DNA from 3 places in the Eubacterium maltosivorans genome. Region 2 is predicted to be linked to each of the others. Evidence: riboswitches for the same ligand, from Rfam matches in the RefSeq annotation. Region 2 holds a riboswitch; each other region holds the start of a gene.
The links. A riboswitch is a leader RNA that binds a small molecule or an ion and turns the genes downstream of it on or off. The one in region 2 is predicted to bind molybdenum cofactor.

Region 1: linked by a shared signal. The riboswitch ahead of CPZ25_RS10030 (ABC transporter substrate-binding protein) and the one ahead of CPZ25_RS06155 (ABC transporter substrate-binding protein) in region 2 are both predicted to bind molybdenum cofactor.
Region 3: linked by a shared signal. The riboswitch ahead of CPZ25_RS08135 (ABC transporter substrate-binding protein) and the one ahead of CPZ25_RS06155 (ABC transporter substrate-binding protein) in region 2 are both predicted to bind molybdenum cofactor.

What each region holds. Positions count from the first base shown of each region.
Region 1 is NZ_CP029487.1:2,092,694-2,103,383, reverse strand. Features, by position in the region: gene CPZ25_RS10045 (formate/nitrite transporter family protein) at 1-355, shown strand, start outside; gene CPZ25_RS10040 (flavoprotein) at 491-1,027, shown strand; gene CPZ25_RS10035 (class I SAM-dependent methyltransferase) at 1,167-2,009, shown strand; molybdenum cofactor riboswitch at 2,010-2,127, shown strand; gene CPZ25_RS10030 (ABC transporter substrate-binding protein) at 2,207-3,304, shown strand; gene CPZ25_RS10025 (FecCD family ABC transporter permease) at 3,402-4,448, shown strand; gene CPZ25_RS10020 (ABC transporter ATP-binding protein) at 4,450-5,229, shown strand; gene CPZ25_RS10015 (CD3324 family protein) at 5,679-5,957, shown strand; gene rsgA (ribosome small subunit-dependent GTPase A) at 6,095-7,414, shown strand; gene CPZ25_RS10005 (arsenic metallochaperone ArsD family protein) at 7,485-7,871, shown strand; gene CPZ25_RS10000 (transketolase) at 8,141-8,986, shown strand; gene CPZ25_RS09995 (transketolase family protein) at 8,986-9,939, shown strand; gene CPZ25_RS09990 (transaldolase family protein) at 9,950-10,690, shown strand, end outside.
Region 2 is NZ_CP029487.1:1,241,570-1,252,259, forward strand. Features, by position in the region: gene CPZ25_RS06120 (AraC family ligand binding domain-containing protein) at 174-1,040, shown strand; gene CPZ25_RS06125 (DMT family transporter) at 1,024-1,959, shown strand; gene CPZ25_RS06130 (NAD-dependent protein deacylase) at 1,990-2,718, opposite strand; gene CPZ25_RS06135 (methyltransferase family protein) at 2,885-3,562, shown strand; gene CPZ25_RS06140 (sensor histidine kinase) at 3,591-4,907, opposite strand; gene gpmA (2,3-diphosphoglycerate-dependent phosphoglycerate mutase) at 5,091-5,834, opposite strand; gene CPZ25_RS06150 (DHH family phosphoesterase) at 6,073-6,987, shown strand; molybdenum cofactor riboswitch at 7,080-7,215, shown strand; gene CPZ25_RS06155 (ABC transporter substrate-binding protein) at 7,207-8,247, shown strand; gene CPZ25_RS06160 (FecCD family ABC transporter permease) at 8,312-9,319, shown strand; gene CPZ25_RS06165 (ABC transporter ATP-binding protein) at 9,319-10,095, shown strand; gene CPZ25_RS06170 (XdhC family protein) at 10,110-10,690, shown strand, end outside.
Region 3 is NZ_CP029487.1:1,661,123-1,671,812, forward strand. Features, by position in the region: gene rny (ribonuclease Y) at 1-538, opposite strand, end outside; gene CPZ25_RS08120 (PP2C family protein-serine/threonine phosphatase) at 701-1,873, opposite strand; gene CPZ25_RS08125 ([Fe-Fe] hydrogenase large subunit C-terminal domain-containing protein) at 1,873-3,573, opposite strand; gene CPZ25_RS08130 ((2Fe-2S) ferredoxin domain-containing protein) at 3,560-3,811, opposite strand; molybdenum cofactor riboswitch at 3,952-4,069, shown strand; gene CPZ25_RS08135 (ABC transporter substrate-binding protein) at 4,159-5,025, shown strand; gene CPZ25_RS08140 (ABC transporter permease) at 5,104-5,811, shown strand; gene CPZ25_RS08145 (ABC transporter ATP-binding protein) at 5,795-6,493, shown strand; gene CPZ25_RS08150 (MFS transporter) at 6,520-7,743, shown strand; gene CPZ25_RS20420 (Ig-like domain-containing protein) at 7,987-9,675, shown strand; gene CPZ25_RS08160 (chloride channel protein) at 9,736-10,690, opposite strand, start outside.

The DNA of each region.
Region 1 (10,690 bases), 850 kb from region 2:
GATGGCTGTTGCACAGGCAAAGGTTGGGATGCCTTTTTCAGCAGCGCTTATCCGCGGGATTCTATGTAATATGTTAGTGGTTTTAGCGTGCTGGATGCAGGCCGGGTCAAAGGATATGATTGGTAAAATTTTTGCGATCTGGTTTCCGATTATGCTTTTCGTTTTTGCGGGTTTTGAACACAGCGTTGCCAATATGACTTATATTCCGCTTGGAATTTTCCTGGGGGCAGATGTCAGCTGGGGTCAGATGTTTATTGACAATCTGCTGCCTGTTACCCTCGGCAATATTATCGGTGGCGCCATAATCGTCCCTTGTGTTTACAATTATGCATACCTTCGTAAAAATAAAGAGTAAATGAGAATAATAAAAAAAGCACTTTTTCGCATCAGAAAGGGTGCTTTTATATAAAATTGAGAACGTCTTACGTCTTCGGTTTTATTTGTGCTATAATAAATGAGAAAATTTAAATGTTTACAGGAGAAAAGAAAAATGTTGATTGGAAAAAACATAACCATTGGGATTACGGCATGCACCCCGGTTGACCAGATTCCCGGGCTTATCCGGATGCTGCGAAATGAAAAAGCAGAGGTAAAGGTTATCCTGACCCCGAATGCCCTTAATTTTATTACGCCGCTTCCGCTGCGGCGCGCCTCAGGGAATCCAGTTGAAATCGACCAGTTTGAAGAGCCAAAGGTATGGGACCCTGACCACAAAACCTCAGACCAGTCTGATTTACTGTTGATTGCTCCGGCTTCAGCCAATACCATTGGCAAAGCGGCCAACGGCATCGCTGACAATTTACTGACTACAACTATTTTATCCACCACAGCCCCTATTGTGTTTGCCAATAATATCAATCCGATGATGTACGGCAAGCCCAGTGTACAGCGTAATATTCGGACTTTAAAAGAAGATGGATGTATTTTTGTTGAGAGTGAGGGAGACAGAGCACCCAACCGTATGCCGTCTAACGACCAGATTTTCAAAACGATCATTAAGGCGTTGGAGAAAATGACAGAAGTTTAAAAAATTGAAAAAGTAGGGTAAAAAATTGTCTTTAGTGGAAACTGTATGGACAATTTGAAAAAAACGCGATAGAATTAAAAGGTAATTGTTTTCAAAGAAGACTTAATAAAGATCGAAAAAAACAGTGAAATGTGGTGAAATGATGAATGGTTTAGTAAACTGGGCGGCAATTTCAGAATTGAACCGCCCGGCAGCCAAGGCAGGCCCTATGGATACTGACCCTGCTAAAATGTGGGGTGCGGTTGCCCAAATGTATAATAAAATGGCGCAGCTGGAAAGAGAGTACACTCAGAATCAGCTGGATGCTATGATTATTACAGAGAAAGACACGGTATTAGACATAGGATGCGGACCTGGGAGGCTCTCAGTGCCGGTCGCCAGTATGGCTAAAAGTGTTACCAGCCTGGATGTGGCGCAGCAAATGCTTGAAAAGTGCAGGGAAAACGCCGACGCTGCCGGAGTGTCAAATCTGACCACCAGGCTTTTGAATTGGGATGATGTGAAGCCTGGCGAGAATGTCGAAAAGCACGATATTGTCATTGCGTCACGGACGACAGCCCTTGTCGATCTTATAAAGCTGAACGCATTGGCAAACAAGTATGTCTTTATTCTCTGCTGGACCAAAAGCCCCAGTTTGAAGGAAGTGCATGACGCTTTGTTTTATGGCGTGGACGATACATTGAAGCCCATGCCTCCAATGAACCGTCTTCTTGGATATAATGTGAATTTCAATCTGCTTTATGATATGGGTGTAAACCCAAATGTTAAAGTTGTGACAGATGGCTTCCACTGCGATTATGAAAGCCGGGAAGCAGCATATAATGATCTGAGAATCCTGCATCCGGTACCGGAGGACCGGGAAGAAATTTTCAGAAAAAACGTGGATAAGTGGCTTACGGATTTACCGGGAGGCGGTGTATCCTTCCGACGAGAGACCGAGACCTACGTCATGTGGTGGAAACCGGGAAAACTGGAGTTGTAAAATTAAATATGCATTCGAGTCCACAGGCCTAAAGGAAGTCCCATGGCTGCGGACCGATGAGTGTAGGGGGAAACGCCTGCGCTTTCCGTATTTGAGAAGAATGCATTGAGCTGTTTGATACTAAACGGGCATATTCTTAAACGGGATATGCCCGTTTTGTATATATTAAATTATAGGGAAAGAAGGAGATGTGAGAAATGAAAAAATTTAAAAAAGCCCTATCTGTACTACTGGTGCTGGTACTTCTCAGCTTTACCGCAGCTGGCTGTTCACAAAACAACAGTGACACAGCGAAGTCGGACAATGCGGCGGGAGACCGCACCATTACCGATATGTCAGGTGCGGAGGTAACGGTTCCGGCAGAAGTGAAATCGGTCATTAACCTCTGGCCATCGAGCAACCAGATTATGATTGCGCTTGGAGCGCAGGACAAACAGACCGCCTACATGGCCACTTTGCAAAAACCAAGCTTTACCTGGATGCAGATCGTTAATCCAGCCATTATGGAAAAACAGACTGTTGGTGGGAATGGCGACGTGACCGCTGAAGAACTGTTAAACCTGAAGCCGGATCTGGTCATTACCTCTAGTGATGAGGATGCCGAAGCCTACCGCGCTGCCGGACTTAATGCTGCGTGTATGATGTTCAATAATTATGACGGTTTAAAAGAATCTGTCTTAAAAACCGGCGAGGCCCTGGGAACCAGTGAAAAGGAACGGGCAGACAAATACGTTGAATACCTGGAAAAAAACATTAAGCTGGTTCAGGACCGCTTAAAAGACGTAAAAGATGAAGACAAGCCGGTTGTACACTATGTCGATGGACAGAGCGGCACAAGCCCTTACAAAACCACCGGAAACGGTACAATGCAGGAAGAATGGCTGACTATGGCTGGTGGTAAATTATCCACTGATGGGATTCTTCAGGGAATGAGCAAGGAGATTACACCAGAGCAGTTCCTCAGTATTAACCCGGATGTGATCATTGTGGGCGGAACAGGACAGGCAGACGCCTATGACGCCCTGATGAGCGACGCCTCACTGGCAAACCTGAAAGCAGTTCAGGACGGTAAGGTTTACCGTAACCCACAGGGAACTTTCCAGTGGGACCGTTTTGGCTCTGAGTCTGCACTGCAGGTGCTTTGGGCAGCTAAAACCTTATACCCTGATAAATTTGAAGACATCGACATGAAGAAGGAAACCATTTCCTTCTACAAAGATTATTTAGGCTATGATCTTTCAGATGAATATGCGGATGCGATTTTAGCTGGCAAAAATGCTCCGGACGGACGCTAAGCCGGATTAAGGGGCATAAAGAAATAATGTGAAAGAATAAACAGTCAAAGCCGCCGATTGCCCGGCGGCTTTTTTGAAAATAAAAGGACAAAATTGTATGGCGAGAGATATAAAAGAAAATAGGGTGAAAAATCCGGAAGACAGGCCGCTGGGCTTGGTTTTGGCACTGGCAGCGATTATTGTTATCGCCCTTATTTTAACAGCACTGTGCGTAGGGCGTTATCATGTTCCGGTAATACAAGCTGTCAAAATACTGCTGTCACAGGTTTTTCCCATCACACCAACCTGGGATAAGACAATGTATGACGTCATTATCAACCTGAGACTGCCACGTGTGCTGGCAGCTGTTTTAGTCGGCGGCTCCCTGGCATTGGCAGGGGCCACCTATCAGGGAATGTTTAAAAACCCTCTGGTATCGCCGGACCTTCTGGGCGTTTCTGCCGGAGCCTGTGTGGGCGCGGCTGTTGCGATCCTGATGGGCCTGGGAAGTGGGATGACACAGGTGCTGGCCTTTGCCGGCGGACTTTTAACAGTTTTTGTCACCACCTCCATTCCAAAGCTGATGCACCGTAATTCGACCATGATGCTGGTGCTGGCCGGCGTTATAGTAGGCGGGTTTATGAATTCGATCATTGGCCTGACAAAATACATAGCAGATACCGATACTCAGCTGCCTGATATGACTTATTGGCAGCTGGGAAGCATCGCGAAGGTTACCTATCCCACACTTATGGCAATTGCGCCGATTATGATCATCAGCGGCGCAGTACTTATCATTATGCGGTGGCGGATTAATATTTTATCTCTCGGGGACAATGAGGCGCGATCTCTGGGCGTTAACCTGCGTTTTGAGAGAGGAATTGCCATTATCTGCTCTACTGTGCTGACGGCTTCGGCGGTGTGTATGAGTGGAACCATTGGATGGATCGGGCTTGTAATGCCGCATCTGGGGAGAATGGTAGTGGGCAGTAACAACGTGCGGCTGCTGCCAGTTACCACATTGCTCAGCGCCGGATTTCTGATCATCATTGATACCCTGGCCCGGACGCTTACCGGAGGAGAGCTTCCCCTTGGTATTTTGACCGGCTTTATCGGAGCGCCTTTCTTTACCTGGGTATTGATCAAGCAAAGGATGAGTGAGTGATATGGCATTACTGGAAGTGAAAAGAGCAGGGTTTTCCTATCCCACAAGGGAAAATGTCTTTACAGATATTTCGTTCACACTGGAAAAGGGAGAGATTTTTACCATTCTCGGGCCAAACGGCGCGGGTAAGTCCACACTTCTTAATTCCCTGGCAAATCTGACGCCCCTGACAACCGGCAAGATATTGGTGGACGGCGTGCCTCTGGATAAGATGAGCTCCAGGGAAACAGCTTTTAAAATTGCCTATGTGCCCCAGACCACGGAGATAACCTACGGCTATTCTGTCAGGGACTACATCGCTATGGGAAGAGCCGCGCACGTGGGAATGCTGGTAACACCAAAGAAAAAAGACTACGAAATTGTAGATGAAACCATTGCGCTGCTCGGCATTGAACACCTCGCGCACCGTCTGTGCACTCAGATCAGCGGTGGTGAAAAGCAGCAGGCGTGTATTGCCAGAGCCATTGTCCAGCAGCCTGAAATTATTCTTTTTGATGAACCGACCTCGGCGCTGGATTACGGCAACCAATTGAATATTATGCGGCTCATCAAAAAGCTGTGCGGCCGTGACTACGCGGTTATCATGACAACCCATAATCCGGATCAGCCGATTTTGCTGGAGGGAAAGGCAGGCATTCTGGACCGGGACGGTCACATGATAACAGGTACAGTGGGCGATATACTGAGTGAAGAAACCCTGAGTGCGGTGTACCGCACAGCTCTGCATCTGGTCTATGTGGAGGAGGCAGAGCGAATGGCGTGTATTGCCGCTAAAATTTAAGGCTCTTTGACAATAAAATGCACGAATGTTATAATTTAGAAAAATAATTGAAAGAGGTGTGTTGATGTCGGTTTTGTCTGTTTACATGGTTTTCAACTAAATACAGTTGAAAAGGTACAGCGATGAGGAAGGGATCCCTTTTGTTTTGCTGCCTTTTTTTAAAAACATACCAGACAGACTGCTTCAATATATCGAATCATGGCTGTGCGGCGGCGTTGGCGGTTGTACGGTTTTATATTTGATTTATACTGCCCGCAGGAGCGTTCTGCATCTTTAGAGATGTGGTATGTTGGCCGCGGGTTTTTTGTATTCAAGTTTATGACGAAAGGAAACGATTTATGAAGTACGCATCGGATCGTTGTGCGTAGCAGGGGCTATCGCACAGCATCAGAATAATGATAGGTGTATAGCCCTTGCTTAATCCTAAAAAATAAATTAGGAGGAGCATAATGAGCTATATCAAGGCAGGCGATGTGCTGCCAAAAGAACTTGTTGACAAAATTCAGAATTATATTGATGGAGAATATATCTATGTGCCTCGAAAAGAGACAAACAGAAAAGGTTGGGGGCAGAACACCAATCGAAAACAGGAAACACTTCTGAGGAACCAGGAAATTTACAGGCAGCATACTGAAGGTATGTCCGTTGCAAGTCTTTCGGAGATTTATTTCCTGTCACCCAAAAGTATACAGAAAATTATTGCGAAATTTAAGCTGGAAAACCAGTGATAAGAGCGCCGCAGCTAAAAACCCTGCGGCGCTTTTTTATTTCAGAAAAATAAAGGCGGTTGCTGTGCAGATAGAATAGCAAGTATAATGTTTTTGTGGAAAAGGCGTATTTGATGAAAACAGATTGGAGAAAACAGATGAAAAAGAAAAAATTAAAGGAAAAAATTCAGATACAAAATACAGAAACTGAAAAAACAGAGGCAACCGTTGTAAAAATAATGAACAAGCAGGCACAGGTTCTGGCAGGAGATAGGCTTGTGACCTGCCTGCTGCCGCAGGCACTGGTTTCAAGGAAAAATGCGCTGGTGGTTGGAGATCGTGTGACAATAAGTCCCGCAGATAACAAAGCGTATAAATTATCAGAAGTAATGCCAAGAGAAACGGCCGTTTTCAGAGGAAGTCGGCGTTCTAAAGGAGAAGTGATACTGATAGCTGCCAATATCCACTATCTTTTGGCTGTTGTGACAGCCGATTATTTCAGACATCAGGCGGGTTATCTGGAGTCAGCCATTATCACGGCCAGGCGGGCTGGAATCAAAATAATTATTTTGATCAGCAGATGGGATCTGGTCGGCGAAAGTGAAAAGGAGCTGCTTGAGAAAAAAATAAGCCTTTACAGGCAAACTGCAGACTTTGTCTTTACAGGATCAGATCAGGCTGAGTTTATGGCGATGACCGCGGAAGTGTCAAACAAAACAGGTGTGGTCGTCGGTGACCGGGCCTGCGGAAAGTCGACCATAATCCATAAAATTTTGAACAGTCTTTCGAAGGAGGAAAAAATACCGGAAAAGCTTCCAGCTACACACAGCAGCCAGATGGAAACCGGCCCTCAGAACACCTGGCTGATCGATACGCCGGGCTTCCGCGATTTTGCGCTGCAGGCAGTTACAGAGGAAGAAAAAAATATTGTGTTTCCGGAAATTGCCCGTCTGACCGATATGTGCAGGTTCAGCAGCTGCACACACACGCACGAGGAAGGCTGTGCTGTGATACAGGCGCTTCGGGAGGGGCGCATTGAAAGAGAGAGGTACGACGCTTATCAAGGCATGGGCGGCAGGACGGCTAAGATGAAGCCGCAGCCAGACTACAGACATACAGCCTGTGCAGAAAGTTTTGTGTGTAAGGTGTGCGGAGCGCCTGTTGCGCCAGAAGGAGCAGGCAGTGGGCACAGGAATCATTGTCCCAGGTGTCTGTCGAGCCTTCATGTTGATAACAGGCCAGGAGACCGCGCCTCCTTGTGCCGCGGTGTCATGGAGCCAGTGGGCGTCTGGGTTCGGAAAAACGGCGAGTGGGCGATCATCCACAGATGCCGACTGTGTGGTACGTTCAGTTCAAATCGTATTGCGGCAGACGACAATCCGGCGCTGCTGCTGTCGATTGCTGTCAAGCCACTGACAAGCCCGCCTTTTCCTCTCAATAAGCTTGAGGAAATGCTTGGTAGAAACGGTATGTCTTAAGAACACTCAGAAAGCGTTTCGGCCTGTTGCTTTGGGGTATCTAGAAAGAAAAACGAAAGCAGGTGTCATAATGATGCATCATATAGAAATTTTCGATCCGGATATCCAATGCTATGCCGGAGAGTGTGAACCTATGGGCAATAAAGAATACATGCGGATTACCACGATGGTAGAGAATCTGAAAATAGCGGGAAAAGACATTATCCGTTATAACCCTATGCAGGAGCCCTCGCTCTATAAGGAAAAACCTGAGCTCAGGCAGCTTATGGATGAAAAGGGTGTAGAAGCCCTGCCGGCAGTGATGCTGGATGGCAAAATCGTCAAGAGTGGTGAGTATCCATCCAATAAAGAGCTTTTGGACTGGTCGGGATTGACACAGGAGGAGCTGGTTAAAACCATCATGCAGAAGAAAATGTCAAATTGTAAATGCGGCAATGATCTGGATTGCTGCTGCTAAATAAAAATTTTTGAGAGGACTGGCAAAGCTTGCCAGTCCTCTTTTCTTAATAAAAAGCTTAATGCTTAAGGCAGGTTTCCATAAAAATTTATACCATGACGGGTTAAAAGGAAAAGCACCAGACTACGTCTTGGGAGAGTATGACCAGTTAAAATCGTTAAAATATAGACAATTTAAGAGGATTAAAAAAGCTTGACAAACGGTTACAGTACAACTATACTAGTCTTAACTGGTCATGACCACTAATGATGACCGAGGGGGAATTACTTGTGGATAAAATCGAATTAATTGAGAGAAAGGCGTTTAATATCCGAAATGATATTGTAAAAACCATTATAGAGAATGGTGATGGTCATGCCGGACCGTCCCTATCCTGTACGGACATTTTGGCGACACTGTACTTTGGGGTGATGAAGGTTGATGTTAACAAACCCAAATGGGAAAAAAGAGACCGTCTTATCCTGAGCGCGGGGCATAAATGCCTGGCGCTGTACGCGGCGCTGATTGAAAAGGGATTTGAGAGTGAGCGGGTACTGCATAGCTATAATCATTTAGGGACAATCGTGCCAGGACATCCGGATATGAAGAAGTTCCGGGGGGTGGATTTCAGTTCCGGAGCTCTGGGACATGGGCTGCCAATTGGCTGCGGTATGGCTCTGGACGCAAAGCTTAAAAGCCATGACAACCGAGTATTTGTGCTCATGGGCGACGGTGAGCAGGGAGAAGGCTCTAACTGGGAAGCGGCAATGTTTGCAGCGCACCATAAGCTTGACAATCTGGTTGCCATTATTGACCGGAACGGCCTGCAGATCAACGGCACAACAAAAGAGGTGCTTAACAGTGCAGATCTTGCGGAAAAATATAAAAGCTTCGGATGGGCAGTAGAGGTTGTAGATGGCCACGATGTGGCGGCAATGTTAGAAATTTTTGAACGGACACCCGCTCAGGCCGGCAAGCCGACGATGGTGATTGCCAATACCATCAAAAGCAAGGGAATGTCTTTTGCGGAAAACAACGTGAAATATCATCACTGGAATCCGGGAAGAGATTCGGAGGAGGCCAGACAGGCATTGGTAGATTTACACAACTATCAGAAAGCAAAGGGGTGGTCATAATGGCAGAAACAAAATTGAATCCAAGAGATGTCTTCGGCGAAGTGCTTCTGGAAATTGGAAAAACAGACGAACGCGTTATGGCCATATCCTGTGATTCCGGCGCCGGTTCCGGCATGAACTCTTTTAAAGACGCGCTGCCCTTACAGTATTTAGAGGTTGGGATCAGCGAGCAGGACGCCATCGGCATTTGCGCCGGCCTGGCGGAATCCGGCAGAGTGCCGGTGGTATCAGCCATCGCTCCCTTTATCAGCATGCGGTGCTTTGAACAGATCCGAAATGATGTGGGCTACTCTAACATGAACGTAAAGATTATTGGTTCAAGCAGTGGTCTGTCTCATTCTAATTTGGGCTCTACCCACCAGGCGCTGGAGGATATAGCGATTTTAAAAACAGTGCCGAATATGGTGATTTTTAATCCTGGCGATGGCTATGAGGTAGAAATGTCGCTCAGAAAGGCTGTGGCGTGTAAAGGTCCTGTTTATATCCGGATGCCGCGAAACGCCATGGAAATGCCAGTAGATCCGGAAAAGCGCAGCTTTGAAATCGGCAAGGGGGAGAGCCTTCTGGACACCGGCGACGATGTGGTCATTCTGGTTACAGGGACGCTGAGTATTGATGCGCTGGAAGCAGGACAGCGGCTGGCAGAAAAGGGCTATAAGGTCAAGGTGCTGAATTTTACAACCGTTAAACCACTGGATAAAAAGCTGATCCGTAACGCGTATAAAAACTGCCGGCTTATGTGTACGGTAGAGGAGCACATCACCACTGGCGGCTTTGGAAGCAGTGTGCTGGAGCTTCTTTCAGACATGCCGCATCATGCACCAGTACATGTACTGGGCATTGAGGCGGGTTCTACTCAGACAGGGCCGTACCGTGAGCTTTTAGATTACTATGGTTTAAGCGCGGATAAGCTTACAGAGACCATTGAAACTTACATTCATAATTTAGCATAAGGAGAGAGACATGGAGATTAAATGCAGTTTAAACACATTCAAGAAAACAGACGTCACATTCATTGACAGCGAAAAGGCTTATATCAGCAGAGTGGCCGACCGGCCCATCGCTTTTGAGACCTTTCAGGCATTAAAGCCATACGTGAAATCCGTCGGCGTGACCGACGAATTTAAAAAGGTCATCGACACCTTTGATGTGCCAGAGGGAGAAACGCCGGCAGGCTTCCGGATAGAATATAAGCTGGAGGAGGACGGTGCCCTCAGAGCAGATTTGGTAAGAGATATCAGCTATGACAAAAATGGCATGAAACGGCCGACAAATGTCCTGTTTTCAGCAGACAGCGCCAATCCTTACGAAGTAGCGCCTATCAAAAATATTCTCGCAAACCTGACCTGTAACCCTGGGATCATCTATGATCTGTTCATCAATAATCCAAAAGCAAATGTCGGCAACCAGTTTAAAACAAGAGACGAGGTTATGGCAGAAATCGGCAGGATTCTTGGCCCTGGAGCAGACATCAGCGTTGAGCTGAACGACCCCTTCGGCAAATCTGACGCTGAGATTCTGGAAGAAGCCGCCAAATTTAAAGAGATGCTGTCCGAATACCGCGTGGTCATCAAGGTCCCTCACACTGGACCAGTCAGCAAAGAAACCGTTGACCAGCTCCTTACAGGTGACAAGAAATTTTCAATCCCCTGCGACGCACCCGGTACAGCCGAAGCGCTGAGAGGCCACAATATCGCATTAATG
Region 2 (10,690 bases):
AACAGTGGCATAAACGCATCCGGCAGCAGATAAACTCCAAACTTTTCAATTCCAGGGTCCTGTTTATGGCTTTTTCTATTCTTTTTCTTAAAATTTTATCTTTCACCTGGAAGATCATACAAGACACAAGCCAGCACTTCTGCTAAAATAAAACCAGAAAGAGAGGCAATTACATGACATTTGAACAAGAACAGCGGCATGTTTACTATGATACAGATCTGAAAATTGAAGCATACCATCTGACTGGAATTGTACAGCCATTTCCCAATCATTTTCATGATTATTACGTTATCGGCTTTGTAGAAGGCGGACGACGGCATCTGTGGTGCAGAGATCGGGAGTATGACCTGAGTGCCGGTGATCTGGTGCTCTTTAATCCAAGAGACAGCCACCGTTGTTCCCCAAGGAACGGAGAAATCCTGGACTACAGAGCTGTCAATATTCCTGCTGATATCATGAAAAGCGCTGCTCACGAGGTTACCGGCCAGCCCTACACACCGTTTTTTACCCAAAACGTCGTCTATCAGAGTGACATTACCTCTGCCTTAAATGATCTTTATACAGGGATTGTCGAGCTTTCATCACGCTTTGAAAAGGAGGAGGCTTTCTTTCTGCTTTTGGAACAAATTTTTCGTGAATACAGTTCCCCCTTTGAACAGAGCAGCACCGCCGAGCCTGATAATAAAATCAAAGCCGTCTGTGCCTATATGGAGGATCACTTTTCTGACAATATTTCCCTAGACGATTTAACGGCTCTTGCCAGGCTCAGCAAGTCTTATTTTTTGCTGCTGTTCACAAAACAGGTTGGCGTCTCCCCATACCGTTATCTTCAGTCAATTCGTATTGAGCGGGCTAAAAAGCTGCTGGAACAGGGTATACCGCCCATTGACACCGCTGCCATGACTGGCTTTTCTGACCAGAGCCACTTTTCCCGTTTTTTTAAGGATTTCATTGGGCTGACACCCAGACAATACCAGAAAATCTTCCAGACAGATAAGCATTCAAAGAAAGAGGCTTCTACCAATGAACACGAACATTAAGAGTACATCCTTTGGCCACATTGCTGCCTTTTTTACCATTGTCATCTGGGGAACTACCTTTATCGCCACAAAAGTGCTGCTGCGAGTGCTTACGCCTGTTGAAATTCTGTTTTGCCGCTTTTTTCTCGGTTATCTGATTTTATGGCTGGTCACACCCAAAGGCCTCAGGCTAGACAACCGCAGACAGGAATTCTATTTTATGGCTGCCGGTCTTCTCGGCGTCACGCTTTACTTTCTTTTGGAAAATTTTGCCCTCACCCTTACTCTGGCGGCAAATGTCGGGGTAATCATTGCCATTGCGCCTTTTTTCACCGCACTGTTTGATTACTTTTTCCTTCATGGAGAACGGCCCGGGCCGCGGTTTTTCATCGGGTTTATCGTGGCGATTACAGGCATCTGCCTGATCAGCTTCCGCGGTGACAATACCGTACAGCTTAACCCGGCAGGTGATCTGCTGGCCATTACCGCTGCTGTCGTCTGGGCTGGTTACTCAACCTTCACCAAAAAAATCAGCAGCTTTGGCTATGGAACCATTCTGACTACCCGAAGAATCTTTTTCTATGGGCTGCTTTTTATGGTTCCCGCCCTGTTTATTTTTGGTTTCCATCTGGATCTCTCGGTTTTTATTGAGTTTAAAAATCTGGCAAATATTTTATTCCTGGGCTTTGGCGCATCAGCGCTCTGCTTTGTCACCTGGAACCTGGCCGTTAAGCTCCTGGGTCCAGTCAAGACCAGTGTATATATTTATATGGTCCCGGTCATTACGGTTGTTACCTCTGTCATTATTCTTCATGAGCACATTACCCTGCCAGCTATTTTGGGCATTGGGCTAACCATTGCCGGCTTGTTTCTTTCAGAAAGCCGTCTTAATTTCAAGCGTCAGAAAATAGTAAATGAAAAGGAGAAGCTGCGCAGCTAAGCACGCAGCTCCTCCTTTTCTGTGTCAGCGTCAGCATTCAACTTTGATCTGCTCCATAACCTTGCCAATGGCGTCGTGGATCGCCAGGGAAGCTTCTGATTCTCTGGCAGTGGCGTCCTTATTGATAACCACCAGATTCTTTCCTCTAAAATAGTCAATAAAACTGGCTGCCGGATAAACGACCAAAGATGTTCCGCCGATAATCAGCGTATCCGCCTCACTGATTGCCTGCACGGCTTTCTGGATAGTATCTGAGTCAAGAGCCTCTTCATAAAGCACTACGTCTGGCTTGATCATTCCCCCGCAGGCGTCGCATTTTGGCACTCCATCCGCATTTTTAACATAGGCGGCGTCAAAAAACTTCCCACATTTTTGACAGTAATTGCGATGAATACTGCCGTGCAGCTCATAAACCGTCCTGCTACCTGCTGCCTGGTGCAGACCGTCGATATTTTGTGTCACCACAGCTTTAAGCTTTCCACATTTTTCAAGCTCTGCCAGCTTCATATGGGCAGCGTTTGGCTTAGCGTCCAAAAACATCATTTTGTTTTTATAAAAATCATAAAAGGCTTCTGTATGGTTTACGAAAAAGCTGTGGCTTACCACTTGTTCAGGCGGATAGCGGTACTCCTGCATATAAAGACCATTACTGCTGCGAAAATCAGGAATCCCACTTTCTGTTGAGACACCCGCTCCGCCAAAAAATACAATGCTTTTGCCCTCATCAATAATTTTCTGCAATTGTTCAATCTGTTCCATGGCTAAAACCTCTTTTTATTTTTAGTATATCACACTTTATGATAAAAAAATCAATCATTTCTACTAAAAGAGTGATAAACCATCCTTCTCTACTGTATAAGGATCTTGAAATATGGTATAATAACAACATTTTTAAAATCCAATTTTTCTTTCAGGAGAATTTTTTATGAAAAAACAAACCATTGGCTTTGCCGCCCTGGCAATGCTGCAAAAAATATTAAGCCTGTCCTGTTTTTTAGTTGCAGCCGGGACTCTGGGCTGTATACGCGGCTGGATCTATTTTATTTTATATCTGATTATCATGGCTGGCACACTGGCTGTCCTGTTACACCGCAACCCAACCGCTCTGTCGTTTCCAGAAAAAAATGCAGAGAAAGCTTCCGGGATCGATATCACCCTTCGCAATTTTTGCAGTCCTTTGTCTTTTTACGGCATTTACATCGTTGCCGGGCTGGAAACACGGTTCCATTGGTCCTCGGTACCTCAGCCGGTTGTGGCTGCCGGACTTGTTCTCAGCGCTGTCGCCAACCTGCTGATGTCCTGGGCGCTGCTTTCAAACAAGTACTATGAAGCGGACACGCCGATGCTGAAGGATGCTCAGCCCGTAGTCTGTAGCAGTGGTCCCTACCGTTTTGTAAGACATCCCGGCTACCTCTTTATGAGCTTCTGGGCCGTCACTGTCGGGATGATTTTTGGGTGGGCCACTGGTATTGTGTCCGCGGTCATAGTCCTTCTGCTGATCCTGCGAACCTATTATGAGGATCAATCGCTGCTGGCCTCTTTCCCCGGCTATGTACGCTATGCCCAACAGGTAAAATACCGATTAATCCCATTTATCTGGTAAACCTAAAACCTGTATACTGACCGATTAGTTACAGTGTAATGTCATTTTTATCTTCATAGAGCGGCAGAATAAGCCGCATTGAGAACAAACCGTTTTCCGCTTTATATTTTAACAATCCGCCATAACGCCTGGCAAATGCCGAGATGCTCTGTGTACCAATACCATGATCCTTTTCCCGCGTCACCGGATAGCCTGTCTTCGCATCAAACAATATCTTTCCCGTGTAGGTATTGGTAATTTCAATAAACAGCTGCGATCCTACCGGGGAACAAACAATGCTGATTCTCCGTTCATCAACGCTGCTGATTTGATGACAGGCGTTAATGGCGTTCTCGATACCATTGGCGAAAACCAGGGATATTTCCTCTCCGCTGATAGGCAGTGTTTCTGGGAGATCAACTCTTATGCACACCTTAATACCCGCATTTTCAGCCATCTGCCCATAAACGGACAACACAGCGTTCAACACCTCATCCTCGCAGTGATAAACCGCTGGGCGGCTGATCTTCTCAATGGTATTATTCATGGAAGACAGGAGGGCCAGCGCCTCATCATCACGCCCTGCTTTGATACACACAGTTAACGCATTGGTAAGATGCCGGAGATCGTGCTGGAAAATTCTGAGATGCTCCTCGCTCTCAGCAATGGCCTGTATGTGTTTTTTTAAGGATGTCATCTGAAGCTGCATGGCGGAAAGCTCCCTTGTACTCTGAAAATAGCTGCTCTGCTGCTTGAGGATTGTGTAGATGGTTCCATTGTACAAAACAATAGCGACACAAAGGCCAATAGCTGCCGGAATGTTTTCTGGCCGTTCATTTAAAGGCGCAGGGTAAGAAGCGACATTTAAGAATGAAAGCAGCAGGCAAATGGGAATCAACGATAAGCGTATCCAGCCTGTTTGTAGTTGTCCGAGTGTCTCAAGAAGCGGCCTTCGGATAAATTTTATAATTACCAACGCCAGTATCATAAAAATTAATATCTGGTTTAAAAGCTCTCCAACGCCATCTGGCATATAAGGTGCCAGGATACCGCAGAACAGGTCCTGGATCGCCACAAAGGTACATGACAAAAGAAAGGAAAAAAAGGTCCTCGCGTCATTATAACGGGAAAGGATAATGACAAATCCCGCAGCGATAATGATATGCAGCAGACGAAACTCCAAATCACTCAAGCCGTAGGGCAGTCTGAGCTCCATTAAAATATCAAGAATAATAACCCCAAGTATCCCGGCTCCAGTGATCAGAAAGGTTTTTGTTTTTGAAAAACGCCAGTTCGACAAAAGCAGGAAGTAGACAATGCCAAAGGGCGCAGTGATAATGATTTTCAATAAACTGAGTGCATCCATGTCTGTTACCTCCCCTCACTTTTGATTCTATTATAACGAAAAAATACACAAGATGCAAAGTGAATTCGTCGTTAAATTCAACCGATATTTAAAATGGTCATACCATCTGCCCTTTAGAAGGTGGTGTATGCCTTCACCCCATCAAAAAAACGGTGGCCAGAACGCCACCGTTTTTTCTGTTTTTTATTTTGCTTTTCCCTGCTCAGCCACTTTTTTCATTCGTGTTTCAATAATGGATTGGTCTCCCAGGTAGTAATGGTCAGTCATATTAAAGCCATCGTCGAATTCATAAATCAAAGGAATACCGGTTGGGATATTGACACCCATGATCTCATCCTCCGACAGGTTTTCAAAATATTTAACCAGCGCGCGGATCGAGTTTCCGTGGGCTACCAGCAGAACGCGTTTGCCCTCAAGCATATCCTTTTTTATCACATTTTCATAATAAGGGATAACGCGAGTGATCGTATCCTTCAGGCTTTCTGCCAAAGGCAGCTCGCTTTTTTCCACATTTCGATACTGCTCCTGCAGCTGTGGATTTCTGGGGTCATCCGGTTCCAGAGCCGGTGGACGGACGTCAAAGGATCGGCGCCAGATTTTGACCTGTTCCTCTCCGTATTTCTCTGCTGTCTCGGCCTTATTCAGCCCTTGCAAAGCGCCATAATGGCGTTCGTTAAGCTTCCAGTCCTTTATGACTGGCAGCCAGGCCCGGTCCATGGTATCCAAAACCACGTTTAAGGTATCCACCGCTCTTTTTAAAAAAGAGGTGTAACAGATATCAAAATCGTAGTCCTTTCCTTTTAGCATATTGCCAGCGTCTGCGGCTTCTTTAATACCTTTATTCGATAAAATTACGTCCGTCCATCCTGTAAACAGGTTCAGGCGGTTCCATTCACTTTCACCATGTCTTAAAAGTACAAGCTTCATCTTTATCATCTCCTGTTCTTTTAAAATTTTATACCCAAAAATTTCTGGAAATTGCATATTTTTCAAAAATGATTCTTTTTTATACTTAATTTTTTTGTAACTAAGATTCATTCCCATCTTTATCTAAATTTTACTTTAGAATCAAGTTGAAGTCCCTGCTGTTATCAACTATAATTGACATACAGGCAATAAAACACCTGTTTGATGATAATAATATCTGAGAGGGAGAGCTAATATTATGAGATTAATTACCCGTTCTGATTTCGATGGCCTTGTCTGTGGCGCGCTGCTCAAGGAAGCCGGAATCATTGACCACTGGAAATTTGCCCATCCTAAAGACTTGCAGGATGGCCTGGTAGAGGTCAACGAAGATGACTGTCTGGCAAATGTCCCTTTTGTGGAGGGCTGCGGCCTTTGGTTTGACCATCATTCCAGTGAGTTTGAGCGCAACCAGCTTGAAGGCAAATATAAAGGTGAAAGCCGTATCACGCCATCCTGTGCGAGAATCATTTACGAATACTATGGCGGTGAGGAACGCTTTTCACATTTCAATGAAATGCTGGCCGCCGTCGACAAGGTGGACTCTGGCAATTTGACTATTGATGAAATTCAAAACCCGGAAGGCTGGATATTGATCGGTTTTCTGATGGACCCCAGAACCGGGCTTGGACGCTGGCGTAATTTTACCATCTCCAACTACCAACTGATGGAAAAGCTCATTGATGCCTGCCGTACCATGTCCACTGATGAGATTCTAAACCTTTCCGACGTTCAGGAGCGTATCGAAGTTTATTTTGAGCAAACCGCCAAGTTTAAGGAAATGGTAAACAAATATACCCGAACCGACGGCGATGTCATCATCTCTGATCTGCGCGGCGTCGACCCTATTTATACGGGGAACCGTTTTCTTATTTACAGTATGTATCCAAAGCAGAATATTTCTGCCTGGATTGTCAGCGGCAAAGGTGGTCTGGGCTGTTCTGTGGCTGTTGGTTATTCGGTCTTAAACCGGACTTCCAACATTGACGTTGGCAGTTTAATGCTGAAATATGGCGGTGGCGGCCATAAGGCTGTCGGCACCTGTCAGTTTAAAGACGAGGAAATTGAAGCGAAGCTCCCTAAGCTGCTGGATGAGCTTGTGAATCCTCAATAAAAATCATCCATCTGCAACCCCGCTTCTGTCACAGGGAGCGGGGAGTTTTATTTTTCTTCTTTAAAACGTTATCAAACCGTGCTATAATGAATTTATATAACAAGCTCTGATGGACTTAACCTAAAAACGGATTGCCCAAAATCATTTGTTCATGGTTTTGCCACGATAGGGTACTGTTGGAAACGGCTTTACCTTCTGTATTTGAAAAGGAGTAAAAAAATGAGAAAAAAACTACTGTGCATGATTCTGGTCCTTACTTTAATTTTAAGTATGACTGCCTGCAGCCCAAAGCAGGAGGACTCGTCCGACAAAGCATCCGGCGAGATTAAAGTCACAGACGCCATCGGACGCGAGGTGACGCTTCCTGCACCAGCGACGAAGGTGGTGGGAACACACAATCCATCCTTAAATACTGCGGTTGTCATTGGCGGCGGTGGCAAATACATTGTCGGATTTGGAAATAAAGATATGGCCCGTGGCCTGTACGAGGAAGTAATCGACGGATATGACGACCTGCCGCAAATCGGTAAGGCCAAGGATATCAATATGGAAACAGTTATGGAGTTGGGCGCAGACCTCGCTATTCTGCCTGAACGTTTCGCCAATCAAGCCGACCAGTTCGCCGAAGTCAATGTCCCGGCAGTTGTTGCTCTCCCCAATGATGAAAGCTTCGACACAGTCACAAACTCTCTAAAAATTGTCGGAAAGGCTCTGGGTGAGGACAAACGCGCGGAAGAAATCACTTCCTTTATCGACGATAAAATCGCCGATGTCAGCAAAAAGGTGGGTTCAGCCTCTGAAAAACCGTCCATTTTATTTTTAGGCGGTTCCAGCCCTCTCACCGTTGCGCCCGACGCCATGATTCAGACCTATATTATCGAAAAGGCCGGCGGTACTAACGCAGTCAGCGGGGTCGATAAAAAAGGGGAGTTCGCCGATGTGAGCATTGAACAGATTGTCGGCTGGAATCCCGATATTATCTGGATACCCTCCTATGCTAAATACAAGGCCGACGATCTTCTGAACGACCCGGCCTGGAGCAGCATTAAAGCCGTACAGGATAAGGCCGTTTATGTCTTTCCATCCTCTCTGGAGCCGTGGGACTACCCCACCGCCTCCTCTGTACTGGGCGTCTGCTGGGCAGCTAATAATCTTCACGGTGATCTTTACAGCTCAGATGATTTTATGAAGGATGTCGATGCCTTCTATCAGATGGTCTACGGCAAAACCTTTACCAAGGAACAGCTTGGGCTTCAATAAGCATTGAGGTCTTCCGGGCTGGCGGGCTGTGCAATTGCCTGCCGGCCCTTTCATTTTATCTGCTATGAAGAACACAAAACATCGACATCTCATTATTGTACTGAGCACCATATTGCTCTCGCTCATGGTTATCGCCTGCTGCGTTGGGCGTTATACAGTTAACCCTCAGGATATGCTTTATGCCATCCAGACTAAAATGACAGGCGAGCCGGGGAATCTGGCCATGGAAAACGTCTTTTTTGTCATTCGGCTGCCCCGTGTCATTGCCGCAGTCAGCATTGGTGCGGTGCTTTCACTCTGCGGCGCGGTCTATCAGGGCATTTTTAAAAACCCACTGGTATCGCCGGACTTGCTCGGTGTCTCCAAGGGCGCCTGTGTAGGCGCGGCTTTTTCAATCCTGCTGGGCGGCGGTATGCTTGCGCGTCAGCTGTCTGCTTTTGCCTTCGGCATCATCGCCATGCTTATGACCATGACCTTTCCAAAGCTCCTGCGCAACCAGAGCAACCTTGTTCTGGTGCTTGCCGGTATCATCACCAGCGGCTTTATGGACTCAATTCTTGGACTTATGAAATTCACTTCTGAAAATGATACGGATCTCGCCGCCATTGTTTTCTGGCAAATGGGCAGTCTGGCCTCCATAAAGGTTCATGAAATTCTTTCTGTGCTGCCTGTGTTCGCTGTTGGCGCGTTTATCCTGCTGAGCCTCTCCTTTCGGATCAACATCCTTTCCTTTGGCGATATTGAAGCCCAGAGCCTTGGGGTTAACGTTAAAAAAATCCGATGGATCATCATCCTGATCGCCAGCCTGCTGACAGCCAGTGCGGTCTGTATCAGCGGAACCATTGCCTGGATTGGGCTGATCATGCCCCATCTCGCAAGGATGCTGGCCGGCTCCGACCATATTAAATCTCTCCCGGTAACCATGCTGATGGGTGGTATTTTTCTTCTTCTCATTGATACCATCGCCCGGACCGCCACCTCTCTGGAAATTCCGCTTTCGGTTTTGACAGGACTCATCGGCGCACCCTTCTTTGCCTGGCTTTTATACCGGCAGAAAGCAAAGGTAAGCTGATGAAGATACAAATTGAAAAGTTGTCCTTCTCCTATGATGAAGCCGCTCCTCTGCTAAAAAATATTGGCTTTACCCTTAACGCTGGGCGGGTAATATCCATTCTAGGACCAAACGGAGCGGGGAAAACAACGCTGCTCAACTGTATTGCAGGCCTTTTTAAGCCCAGGGAGGGTAATATCCTGATTGACGGAAAGAACCTGGAGAAGCTCTCCCACCGGGAGGTTGCCAGAATAATCGGCTATGTGCCACAGATCATTGTCCCTGCCTTTTCCTATTCTGTTTTAGATTATGTGGTGACAGGCTGCGCCCCGCACATCGGTACCTTTGAACGGCCAAAGCAGATTCATTTTGACGCTGCCATGGCTGCGCTGGAGTCGATGGGGATCGCGGCACTCAGAGATAAGCCTTACAACGAAATCAGCGGCGGCGAACGGCAGCAGGTCAGCATTGCGCGAGCTCTGGCTCAAAGGCCGGCTTTTATCCTGATGGATGAGCCCACCGCCCATCTGGACTATGGCAACCAGATTCAGGTTCTTAAGACAATCCGCACCATGGCTTCTCAGGGCTATGGCATTGCGCTGACCACACACAATCCCGACCATGCGCTGCTTCTGGGTGATCAGCTGGCTGTCCTGGAACGGGACGGCACCTTTACCTTTGGCAAATGTAAGGAGGTATTGACGGAGCCCTTTCTTAATCATCTTTACGGCATCGACCTCCGGCTTGAGGAAATTCCTTCTGTTGGCCGCCGGGTCTGCTTTGCACCAAAACTATAAAATGGAGGTTTACCATGAATCCAAAAAAATTACTGGAAGAACAGCTTAAGCTGGAGGAAGCCGGGCGTCCCTACGCAGTCATCACCATCATCCGGGCCAACGGCGCTGTCCCCAGAAAAAGCGGCAAAATGCTGGTAACCGCGGATGGCAACAGCATTGGCACCATTGGCGGCGGCAGCTCGGAGCTTTTGGCCATACAGGACGCTCAGGCATGTATCCGCTATGGCGAAAACGCCGTTAAGGATTATGCCCTGAACAGCGAAAACGGTATGGTCTGTGGCGGCGACTTCTCTGTATTTATTGAGGTTGAAAACCCAAGGCCGCGTCTGCTGCTCTGCGGCGCTGGCCACGTTGGAACTGCCCTTATGAAAGCCGCCCATCTGGCTGGCTTTGATATCACTTTGGTCGATACCCGTGCAGAGGACCAGATCGGAGACGCCATCCTGCTGGCAGATACCTATGTGCCTGTCGAGGACTTCTACAAAGGGATTATGGCACTGACGATTCCCGCTGGAGCCTTTATCGTCATTACTACTTATGGCCATCGTTTTGACAAAGAAGCGTTGGCGGCAGCTCTGACCAAAAAGGCCGCCTA
Region 3 (10,690 bases), 420 kb from region 2:
CTGTCGCTTTGGATTCAGCCTCGATCTGGCGGATCATTACCGCCGCTTCGGCACGGGTTTCCTTGGCAACATCATCCAGTAAAATCTGTTTTGCTTCTTCAAAGGTCATGCCTGAGATACGTTCCAGTTCTTTGACCTGTTCTTCGTAGAGGCTGTCCAGCTTTTCCTGTTTCTTATCAAGCTCTTTGTTCTTTCTTTCGAGCTTGTCCTCATTGCGCTCGAGATTCGCTGCCTTTTTATCCAGGTTCTCTTCCTTCTGGATCAAACGGTTTTCCGTTTTCTGAAGCTCGGCGCGTCTCTCGCGGTTATCTCTTTCAATCGCTTCCTTTAAAGCTAAGGATTCCTCCTTGGCATTAAACAGCATTTCCTTCTTTTGGGCTTCGCCCTCTTTAACTGCATCGTTTACGATTTTCTTGGCTGTTTCTTCAGCACTATTTATCTTGCCCTCAGCAACGTTTTTGCGGATAAAATACCCAACGCCAAAGGCAATGACTATACCAACGATTAAGCATATAGTTAATATGTCTATAACATTCACCTCCCTAAAGTAAATATTTTGTTATTATTGTTTTTTTAGACACTCATTATAAAGTCTATTTTATACTTTTTTGAATTTAGTGTCAAGAATCAATGCCATGTTAGAAGTTTATATTTTACCGCTTAAGTACAACTTAAACAAGCCGGCCCGCAGGCCGGCAGTTTATACATACACAATATTGATGGATTTGTTGAGCTCCTTAAGCAGGTTAATAAGCCGCTGAGTGATCTTCCACTTAGAGCTGAGCGCATCGGGAAAATCCGGGTTCTGGTGGGCTGGATTGATGGAGTTGCCCAGAATCAGATCGAGATGGGTGCAGTGATTCACCAGCAGGTCTGCCAGAATGGACGCGCCGTTGTTTCCTTCAAAAACCTCATGGCCCCGGCGCTTGTAGATGTAATCTTCAATGATATTGACGGTTTCCTGAATGGTCAGTACCCCTTCGGTCACGAGATCGATGGACTTCATCCGGCCGACCGGCGGCACCCGTTCCGACATGGTCTCAAGATCAATGTCAATTTTCTCGTCGTACTCCCGGGATACAATATTGCTGGCGGTGCCTCCGCACACCACCTTTGTTCCCTTGGCCTCGTCCAGAATTTCTTTGATCATCTGATCCTTTGTACGATCCAGAGGCGGACCTGAAAACAGCGTCACATACTGGTGTTCCTCGGCCTTCATCACCACAACCGTTGTGTCGTCGCCGGGCTCGCCGCCATACAAATCATTACAGGTCTCAATCATCCGCATGGAGATATCCTTTGACGTAATCATCTTTTCATCATAGGTACGTGCCAGCAGATAGTCTGCCGCGTCCTCCCACTGCCAGCCAAAATTGAGCAGCGTCCCGACCCCGGCGTGGATTACACCGTCACTGAAAAAACCGAGAACATCGTTCTCCTCAATTTTCATGGTGGTTTCATAGATCTGTTTGCCCTGAAACTCGATAGGATGGCGCTCAAGCTCTAAAATTTCCCCATCCCGGATGTAGACAATGGGTGGGTTGTCAAACTCGACGATATAAAGTCTCCGGGTCTTCCAGTAAACCTGGACGATGGTAAAGGTCGAGTAAGCCAGCTTGCGAACCTGACAGACCGGCAGGGTGGCCTCCAGCGTCTCCACCACATCCTTGAGCGACATCTTATCCTCCAGCATGGTCGCCGCAATGGTGGAGGTCATGGTCGCCAGGATATTGGCCTTCACGCCGCTTCCAAGCCCGTCGGCCAGGACAACGATCACGCTCTCATCATTGATGCGGATTTCCACATTATCGCCGCACAGCTCCTGATGGTGCTTGTTGATGCTGTCATGGGCAATATCGACAAAAAAAGCCATTATTCCTCTTCCTCTCTTGTTCCTACAACCTTTTGCAGCCGGGTCAGCGTGACCTTGGTCTCGGCAGTGGTCTCACCCAGCAGCTCTGCGATTTCATGGGCGACACGCATCTGCTTGTCGATAACCTTCTGGGCCATGTCCAGGGTTTCCTCCTGCATCTTCTGATATGCCCGTTCCTTTTTGATTTCTCTGGAGATGTCCACAAATATTCCCATATACATCTTCTGTCCTGGTATGTAGGTCAGAATTTCCATAAAATGGATATTGCCGCGGGCATAAAGTCCCCGTCCGCTGTAATAATTGCCCTCGACATTGTCCAGTTTTTTAAATGGGTTATAGTCAAAAACTTCTACAAAATTTTTATGCAGCACATCGGTTTTAGCGGTTTTAAACAGCTTTTCGGCCGCCCCGTTAAAATCGACGATCCTGAAATCCTTGTCCAGTACCGCGATGGCGTTTGGCGTCGACGCGATGATCAAATTGGAAATGGCCTCATTGCGGTTGCGCATAAAGGGCAGGCACATATCCAGCTCCGCCATGCCGCAGTAAACAGCCGCGGCCTTTTCACGGCAGCTGTCATAGCCGCAGGTACCGCAGTTCAGCTCATCCTTGGGGGTAAACTTACCTGTCTGCCGCAGGATTTCTTCAATGGCTTCCTCCGGCACACCCGCAAAGAGATTCTTCTTTTCAGATGAAAAGCCGCGACCAAAATCCGGCACCTGTTCAGGCGTTTCCGGGTCTTTCCGGGCATTATTATTAATGTAATCCGTCACGCGCTCGATCCGCTCATACTTGACCAGAGGGCTGTGGGTATTGCCTGGGCCGTTGATACAGCCCTCGACACAGGCGTTCATCTCAATCCAGTACTGGCCCTCCAGCTTACTGATATCATCCAGAAAATCACGGCAGTTTTTGAGGCCGTCAATTTTTATGACCCGCCGGACGCCCTGCACGCCTGGTATGCTGGTCTTTTCTACACCGCCGGCCAGCGGATAAAACCGCGCGACATTACAGCCTGCCGCGTCAAAGCTGCCTGCAGGCATATCGCACACCTCAATGCCTTCTTCCTTAAACCACACATCCAGCTCATCAAAGGTCAGCACCCCGTCAATAATCGGGTTAGCCGAATCAACGGCCTCCATTTTTTTAGAGATGCAGGGCCCCGCAAACACAATTTTGGCATTGGGGTATTTTTCCTTCAGCATCATGCCGTGGGCAGTCATGGGGGAAACCACCTCGCTCAGGTATTCCACCACATCGGGATAGTATTTTTCGATCATCATGTTAACCGTCGGGCAGGAGGTCGTGATCACATGGCGTTTTGTCCCCCAGTAATCCTTGGCATAGTATTTTGAGACCTGCTCTGCCCCAATCGCAGTCTCCTCAATCACTGTGAATCCCAGAGCCCGGAGGCCGCTTAGTACCTGCAGCGGGTCATCTGTATTAAATCCGGCGGGAAAGGACGGCGCAAGGCTCAGAACCACGGGTCCCTCCTCCAGCCACTGCTTAATGCTGGCCACATCGCTGGCCACATATTTGGCATTTTGCGGACAAATCCGAAAACAGTTGCCGCAGCCAATGCACAGGTCTTCAACGATCTGGGCCTGGTTATCCATCAGCTTAATGGCCTTTACCGGGCAGTATCGGATACATTTGTAGCAATTCCGGCAGCTTGCTTTCGTGAAATTAATGACACCCATTGTTTCCCTCCATTATCTGATCAAACAGCTGGTCAACGCCCTCTGGCTTAACCGTATAAATATGCTCATCAACCTTAACTGCTACCCCATCGCTGCAGGCGTCCAGGCAGAAAGTCCCCATCAGCTCTACTTCATTCTCGAGTCCCCGTTCAGCCACCAGTTCCTTAAAGCGCTGCACCACCTGGTAGGAACCTTTGACATGGCAGGCGCTGCCAATACAAATATGTATTTCCTTCATTTTTTACTCCTCAATATTGTTCTAATCCCTTTGTTTTTCCAACAGATTAATCCTAGCACGCCTGACAGCCCTTGTCAATTAGTACTGCCGCTTGAATTTTCCGCCATTTTCTGTTAAAATAGTCATATCGAAATCGTTTTATAGATTTATCTATCCGAATTTTTTATCCTAAAGTCAAACCATGGATTCAAAATCGATAGAGTGCGGCGGGAAACGGCTGTGCTTTCCATTGTGAGAAGGATAGATGATAAACGTGCGCACTGCGTTTATTTCCTCCTCACAAATTACAATGGTATAGAAGATTATTCTTTTATATATTTAATTTTCATTATCAAGGAGGAAGAGAAATGAAAAAGAAATTGACGCTGGTCTTAGCAGCACTGCTGACTATGACCATGGTTATCGGCCTGGCAGGATGCAGCAGCAATACTGCTAAAACCGAAAAGCTGGAGCCAGGCTCCAACGGTGAAATTATTATGGCCACCACCACCAGCACACAGGACAGCGGTCTGCTGGATGTGCTTCTGCCCAAGTTTGAAGAAGAAACCGGCATTGCCGTAAAGGTTGTGGCAGTTGGCACCGGTAAAGCCATTGAGATGGGCAAAAACGGTGAAGCGGATATTCTTCTGGTTCACGCCAAATCACAGGAAGAACAGTTTGTGAAAGACGGTTACGGCCTTGAACGTTTTGACGTTATGTACAATGACTTCATCGTTCTGGGCAGCAAGGATGACCCGGCCAAACTGAAGGAAGTCGCTCCAAACGATGCGGTAAAAGCTTTCCAGACCATTGCTGAAACCCAGTCTGAATTTGTATCCAGAGGCGACAAATCCGGTACGCACACCAAAGAACTGGGCCTGTGGGAAAAGGCAGGCGTTACCCCGGCAGGACAGCCCTGGTACATCGAATCCGGTTCCGGCATGGGCGACACCCTGAAAATGGCCAATGAAAAATTAGCCTACACCCTGTCTGACCGCGCTACCTGGTTAAACATGAAAGATAATCTGGATCTTGAGGTTGTTGTCGAAAAGGACGATAACCTGTATAACCAGTATGGCGTTATCGTCGTCAATCCTGACAAGGTCAGCGCTGAGCTGAACACTGACGGCGCAAAAAAATTCCAGGAATGGATTTTAAGCGACGCCGTACAGCAGGAAATCTCAAACTACAAGATTAACGGCGAAGCGACCTTTGTGCCAAACGCCAGCAAATAAGCATTAACTGAATCCAGAATTTATCAGCGTCCGTTCTTCGGGCGCTGATTTTGAATTGACAGACTGACGAGGTTTCTTATGGATTATATTATCAACGGCTTCATTGAGGCTTTCCATCTGCTGATTTCCGGAGATCCGGAAATCTACCAGATTGTCGGGCTTTCTTTATACGTATCCTTCTCCTCCACCATTTATTCCACAGTTCTCGGCGTGCCCCTGGGCATCCTGCTTGGCATCAAGGAATTCAGGGGAAAGCGGATCGTATCCCGGCTGCTTTACACCTTTATGTCTTTTCCGCCGGTCATCATCGGCCTGTTCACCTCACTGGTGCTGGCCCGATCCGGTCCGTTGGGGCATCTAAAGCTTATGTACACGCCCACTGCCATGATCATCGCCCAGGTGATCCTCGTCACCCCGATTATCATGGGCATTGTGTTTAACGACACCACCGTCAACGGCCAGGTTGTGGTGACCATGGGAAAAACCCTTGGGGCCGGCGGCCGGGATATTCTCTTCCTGCTGATCCGGGAGCTTAAGGCCAGCATCATGATCGCACTGGTCACCGGCTTTGGACGGGCTGTATCTGAGGTTGGCGCTGTGATGATCGTGGGGGGCAACATTAAAAACTACACGCGGGTCATGACCACCTTCATTGCCATGAACAATAACATGGGCGAATACGCGGTTTCCATCGCCATGGGTATTATTCTGCTGGTCATCTCCTTTGTGACCAATTCGATCCTTTACAAATATATGGTAGGAGACCCTTATGCAAATCGCGATTGAAAAACTCACGAAAATTTATCATGGAAAAACAGTCTTGTCACTGGACAGCCTGTGCCTTGAATCCGGAAAAATCCACGGAATTTTAGGCCCAAACGGATCAGGGAAAACCACCCTGATGAAATCTGTTGCCGGGCTTCTCACGCCCACCAGCGGCGCCATCACCTATAATGGCCGCACTGGTGATGAAGCCGTGCTGAAAAAGCTGACCTATGCCAGCCATACACCCTATCTTTTTGCCATGTCTGTCTATGACAATATCGCCTATCCCCTAAAAATACGCAAATATGCCAAAGCATCGGCAGCCCCCATCGTTGAGGGACTGCTGCGGGAATTTAAAATCGAAGAGCTTGCAAAACAAAACGCGAAAAAGCTTTCCGGCGGCGAATCACAGAAAACAGCTCTGGCCAGGGCCTTATCCTTTTCACCGGATACACTGCTCTTAGACGAGCCCACCGCCAACATCGACCCTCAGAGCCTGAAAATTATTGAGGCTGCGCTGATCAAAAGAAACCGTGAGGCCGGGCTGACTGTTATCATCATTACCCATAACCCAAGCCAGGCTTACCGTATCTGTGACACTCTGAGCTTTATCGATTCCGGCAGCCTCCTCTTTCACGGCAGTGTTGAAGATTTTAAAGCATCGGATAATCCGGTCATTCAGGATTTCATCACCTTAAATTAAAGGGCAGAAGCCCAAAGGAGGAAGTAATGAACCAACAAACCAGTACCCGCGACAAAGCTTGGAAAAAACGGATCATCCTCTTTTTAACCAGCCAGACCATTTCCCTGCTCGGATCCTCCCTTACTCAGTATGCCATTATCTGGTACGTCACCCTGACCACCACCTCAGGGATCATGCTGACCATTTCCACACTCGTCACCTTTATTCCACAGGTACTGATTTCCCTCTTTGCCGGTGTGTGGGCAGACCGCTATAACCGGAAAAACCTGATTATCTGCGCCGATGCTCTGGTTGCCCTGTCCACACTGGGTCTGGCTTTCAGTTTTTTCATGGGTTACCGGGAGCTGTGGATTATTTTTTTGGTATCGGCTGTCCGCTCAGTGGGTACTGGAATCCAGACCCCCACTGTCAATGCGCTCATTCCGCAGATTACACCCAAAAGTATGCTTATGCGTGTCACTGGCTTTAATGGGAGCCTCCAGAACATGACCATGATTGTGGCGCCAGCAGTCAGCGGCGCCCTTTTGGCCACTGTGTCTGTCGAGTCAACCTTCTTCATTGACGTTGTCACTGCCATCATTGGCATTTCACTGCTTTCCTTTTTGAAAATTCCACCTCACGAACGAGCCCAGTCTGCCAAGAACACAGGCACCATATCCGATTTAAAAACCGGTATTCTCTATGCTTACCGGCATCCCTTTATCAAAGTACTGCTGATTTTTTATGCGTTGCTCATGTTCTTAGTCACTCCTACCGCTTTTTTGACGCCTCTCCTCATTGCCAGAACCTTTGGCGAGGAGGTATGGTATCTGACAGCCAACGAAATCATTTACAGTGTCGGGGCCATGATCGGCGGGCTCATCATTGCTGCCTGGGGTGGTTTTAAAAGCCGTGTAACCACCATCATGGTTTTCAGCACCCTGTGCGGTGTCTTCTGCATTGGGCTGGGCTTCTCACCATTTTTTCTTGTCTTTTTAGGCTTTATGCTCTTTGTGGGCCTAACTGTTCCCTTTATCACCGCGCCCATCACTGTCCTGCTTCAGGAACGGGTGGAAGAAGCCATGCAGGGCCGTGTTTTCAGCCTTGTCCAGATTATGGCAGCCACAGCATTTCCGATTGGCATGACCGTTTTTGGCCCTTTAGCCGATATGATCGATGTGCGGCTGATCATTATTGCCACTGGTATTCTGACCGCCCTGTGCGGCTTTGTCGTTTATCACAATAAAATCCTCCGTTCCCAGGAATATTAGGCATTCAACTTTTGAAATTAACTTTTGTTTTAATCAACGCCTCTTATTGAAAACTTAAAAAGCAATGACTATATTTTTTGTTTGCAATTCTGTTACAATTGGATTTTCTCCTTTAAGAATTCGTTACATTTTAAGGAAATATGGTATGAAATACGGTATAATATTTTCTACAAACAGTTAACTGATCTTCATCATTTTACAGTATTATGTTTAACAAAATCATTTTAGAAGGAGAATCACAGCATGAAGAAGTTTATTCACAAATTTGTTCCTTCGCTTTTATGCGTCTGCCTATTGTTTGCCTATTCGCTGCAGTTTGCACCGACCGTAAAGGCTGCGGAATTCTCACCAAGGACTGAAAAACCGGACTACTATTCTTATCCTTACAGCCGGTCCAGTGGAAATCCGTTTGAGTTAAATCCTTTAACAGGAGGTAACTGTACCTACTACGCCTGGGGCCGCGCCTACGAAATTCTGGGTTATCCGCTTCCAAATAACCAGGTAAACAGCAATCCAAATGGATGGGGCAGTTTCCGAAGCAACGCAAAATATTTCTGGTCTGATAATAAAGAGCTTTATGACGAAGGACGCGGTGGTTTTGCCTACGGGTCAGAGCCTGCTGTAGGTGCCATTGCGGTGTGGGACGGCTCATTAACCAATGGCTGGTGCGGTCATGTCGCTGTTGTCGAGGAAGTCAACGGCAATGAGGTTGTCACCTCCAACTCTGGCTGGAGCTATCGTGATTTTTATATGGACTATGACAATGCCAACAGCATGGGCGGCAATTTCTTGGGTTATATTTACCTGTTAGACAATGCAGATCCTCAGCCAACCCCTCAGCCGACTCCAGAACCAACTCCAGAACCAACTCCTGAACCCACACCTCAGCCAACTGCAGTGCCAACTCCTGAACCTACACCTCAGCCAACTCCTGAACCAACCGTTCAGCCAACTCCCGAACCAACTGCTCAGCCAACTCCTGAGCCAACCGTCCAGCCGACTCCTGAACCCACGCCTCAGCCTGAAAAAGTCGAGACAACCGCGGATGTGGACGGAACACAGGTAAAGGTCTCCGCAGACAGTAAGGTTCTGCCAGATGCCGAGTTAAAGGTTTCATCTGTCAGCGATGAAGTTAAAAATAAAGCGGATCAGGCTGTGAAAAACAAACTGGATCCAGAAGCCGAGATTCTGGAAATTCTCGATATTAAAGCCGTTGACAGGACTACAAACCAAGAAAAACAGCCAGAAGGCGGAACTGTTTCCGTTGAACTTGATCTGAATGAAAAATACAAGGACAATGGCGATATCAAAATCGTTCATTTTGATGACAGTAAGGATGAAATAAATGTCGTTGACAATGCTGTAGCAGACAAAGACAGCAAAACCGTATCCTTTGAAGCACCGCATTTCAGCTACTACGCAGCTGTCAAAACCCCGGTAGCAGCAACTGATGTCAAGCTGTCCAATGACTATCTGAAAATTCAGCCGGATGCCACCACCACTTTAAAAGCAACTGTCAAGCCTGCAAATGCCACCAATGCCGATGTTACCTGGAGCTCCAGTGACCCAAGCATCGTAACAGTTGATGAAAACGGCAAGGTTACGGCCATCAAAGAGGGTACCGCATCCGTTACCGCAACAACAGCCAATGGTAAAACTGCAACCTGCGAAATCGAAGTGAAAGCACTGGATTCAAACGAAGGCGCTGGCACCACCCAGACCTACAATGACGGTGGCAGCGGAGACGGCAATGTGATTAAGAAGCTGGCCGCCACTGTCACAGGCACCAACCCGGATACCAGTATCCGTCAGGCTGCCCTGATGAACGGAGACGTTCCAGCCTGGATGATTCCTTCTATCATCGGCTTGTTTGCTGGCGGCGGGATCCTCATCGGTGTGATCGCCCTGATCAAACGTAAAAGAAGCGAATAATACGAACCACTAAAAAACACTCCCTTTTCTGCAAAAGCGGAGTGTTTTTTATGTGTTCTTTTATTCTCCCTGAGCGTCAGCCATCTGTCTAAATAGCTTAGGCAGGGGAATGGACGCCGCAATGATGGCGCCCACGCACATGGGGATAATGGCATCCACTGGAAAGCAGATGATCAGCAGCATGACAACCGCAATGGGCTTGCGCATAATGGCGCCAGCCACTGCTGCAGTTACCACAGCCACGCAGAAGGTCGCGTCGACCATTGGAAAAACAGCGGCAAAGCCATAGCCGATGCAGACCGCAGAGAAGATAATGGGGAAAATATTCCCACCACGCCAGCCAGTGCCGATACAGATATTAATCATCAAAAGCTTGACAATCCCTGTTAAAAACAGCAGCCCTATGGGCAGGGTCTGCCAGATTTCCATCATTTCGCCCATCTGGTGCTCGCCTGCAAACATGGTAAAGGGCAGCAGCATTCCAACACCGCCTAAAACCAAACCGCCGATGATTCCCAGAAGTACCTTGTGTTTTTCAAGAGGAGCGGTTATCACCTTGACACCCTTGGCAAAATAAAAATACAGAATACCGCAGAGTGCACCCACAAGGGCAAGGGGCAGCATTGCCAGAAGCTCATTGCGCCCGACGGTGATGTGCCCAAAACGGCCAAGCCCCATACCGCCGCCAAACAATCCTGAAAGCAGAATATAAATACCGAAGCCGGCAAAGATTGCGATAAAATACAATAGAATCTTTGAATTTTTAGGGATGGCCTGCCCGCCCTTTTCGTCCTCAACCTGATTTACAAAACCAAAGAGTGGCGCGTGAAAGATAACCCCCAGTGTGGCAGCGATCCCGACCTGCGCCAGGTCTTCCACTTCCTCATAGGCATACTTAAAGCGGTCAGCCAGCCAAAAACACAGACCGGCGATCACACCGGTCAGTCCGGCTTCGGGTCCGAGGCTGCCGCCAAAAATGAGAGGTACCAGCGCACAGACCGCGATGACCGGCAGA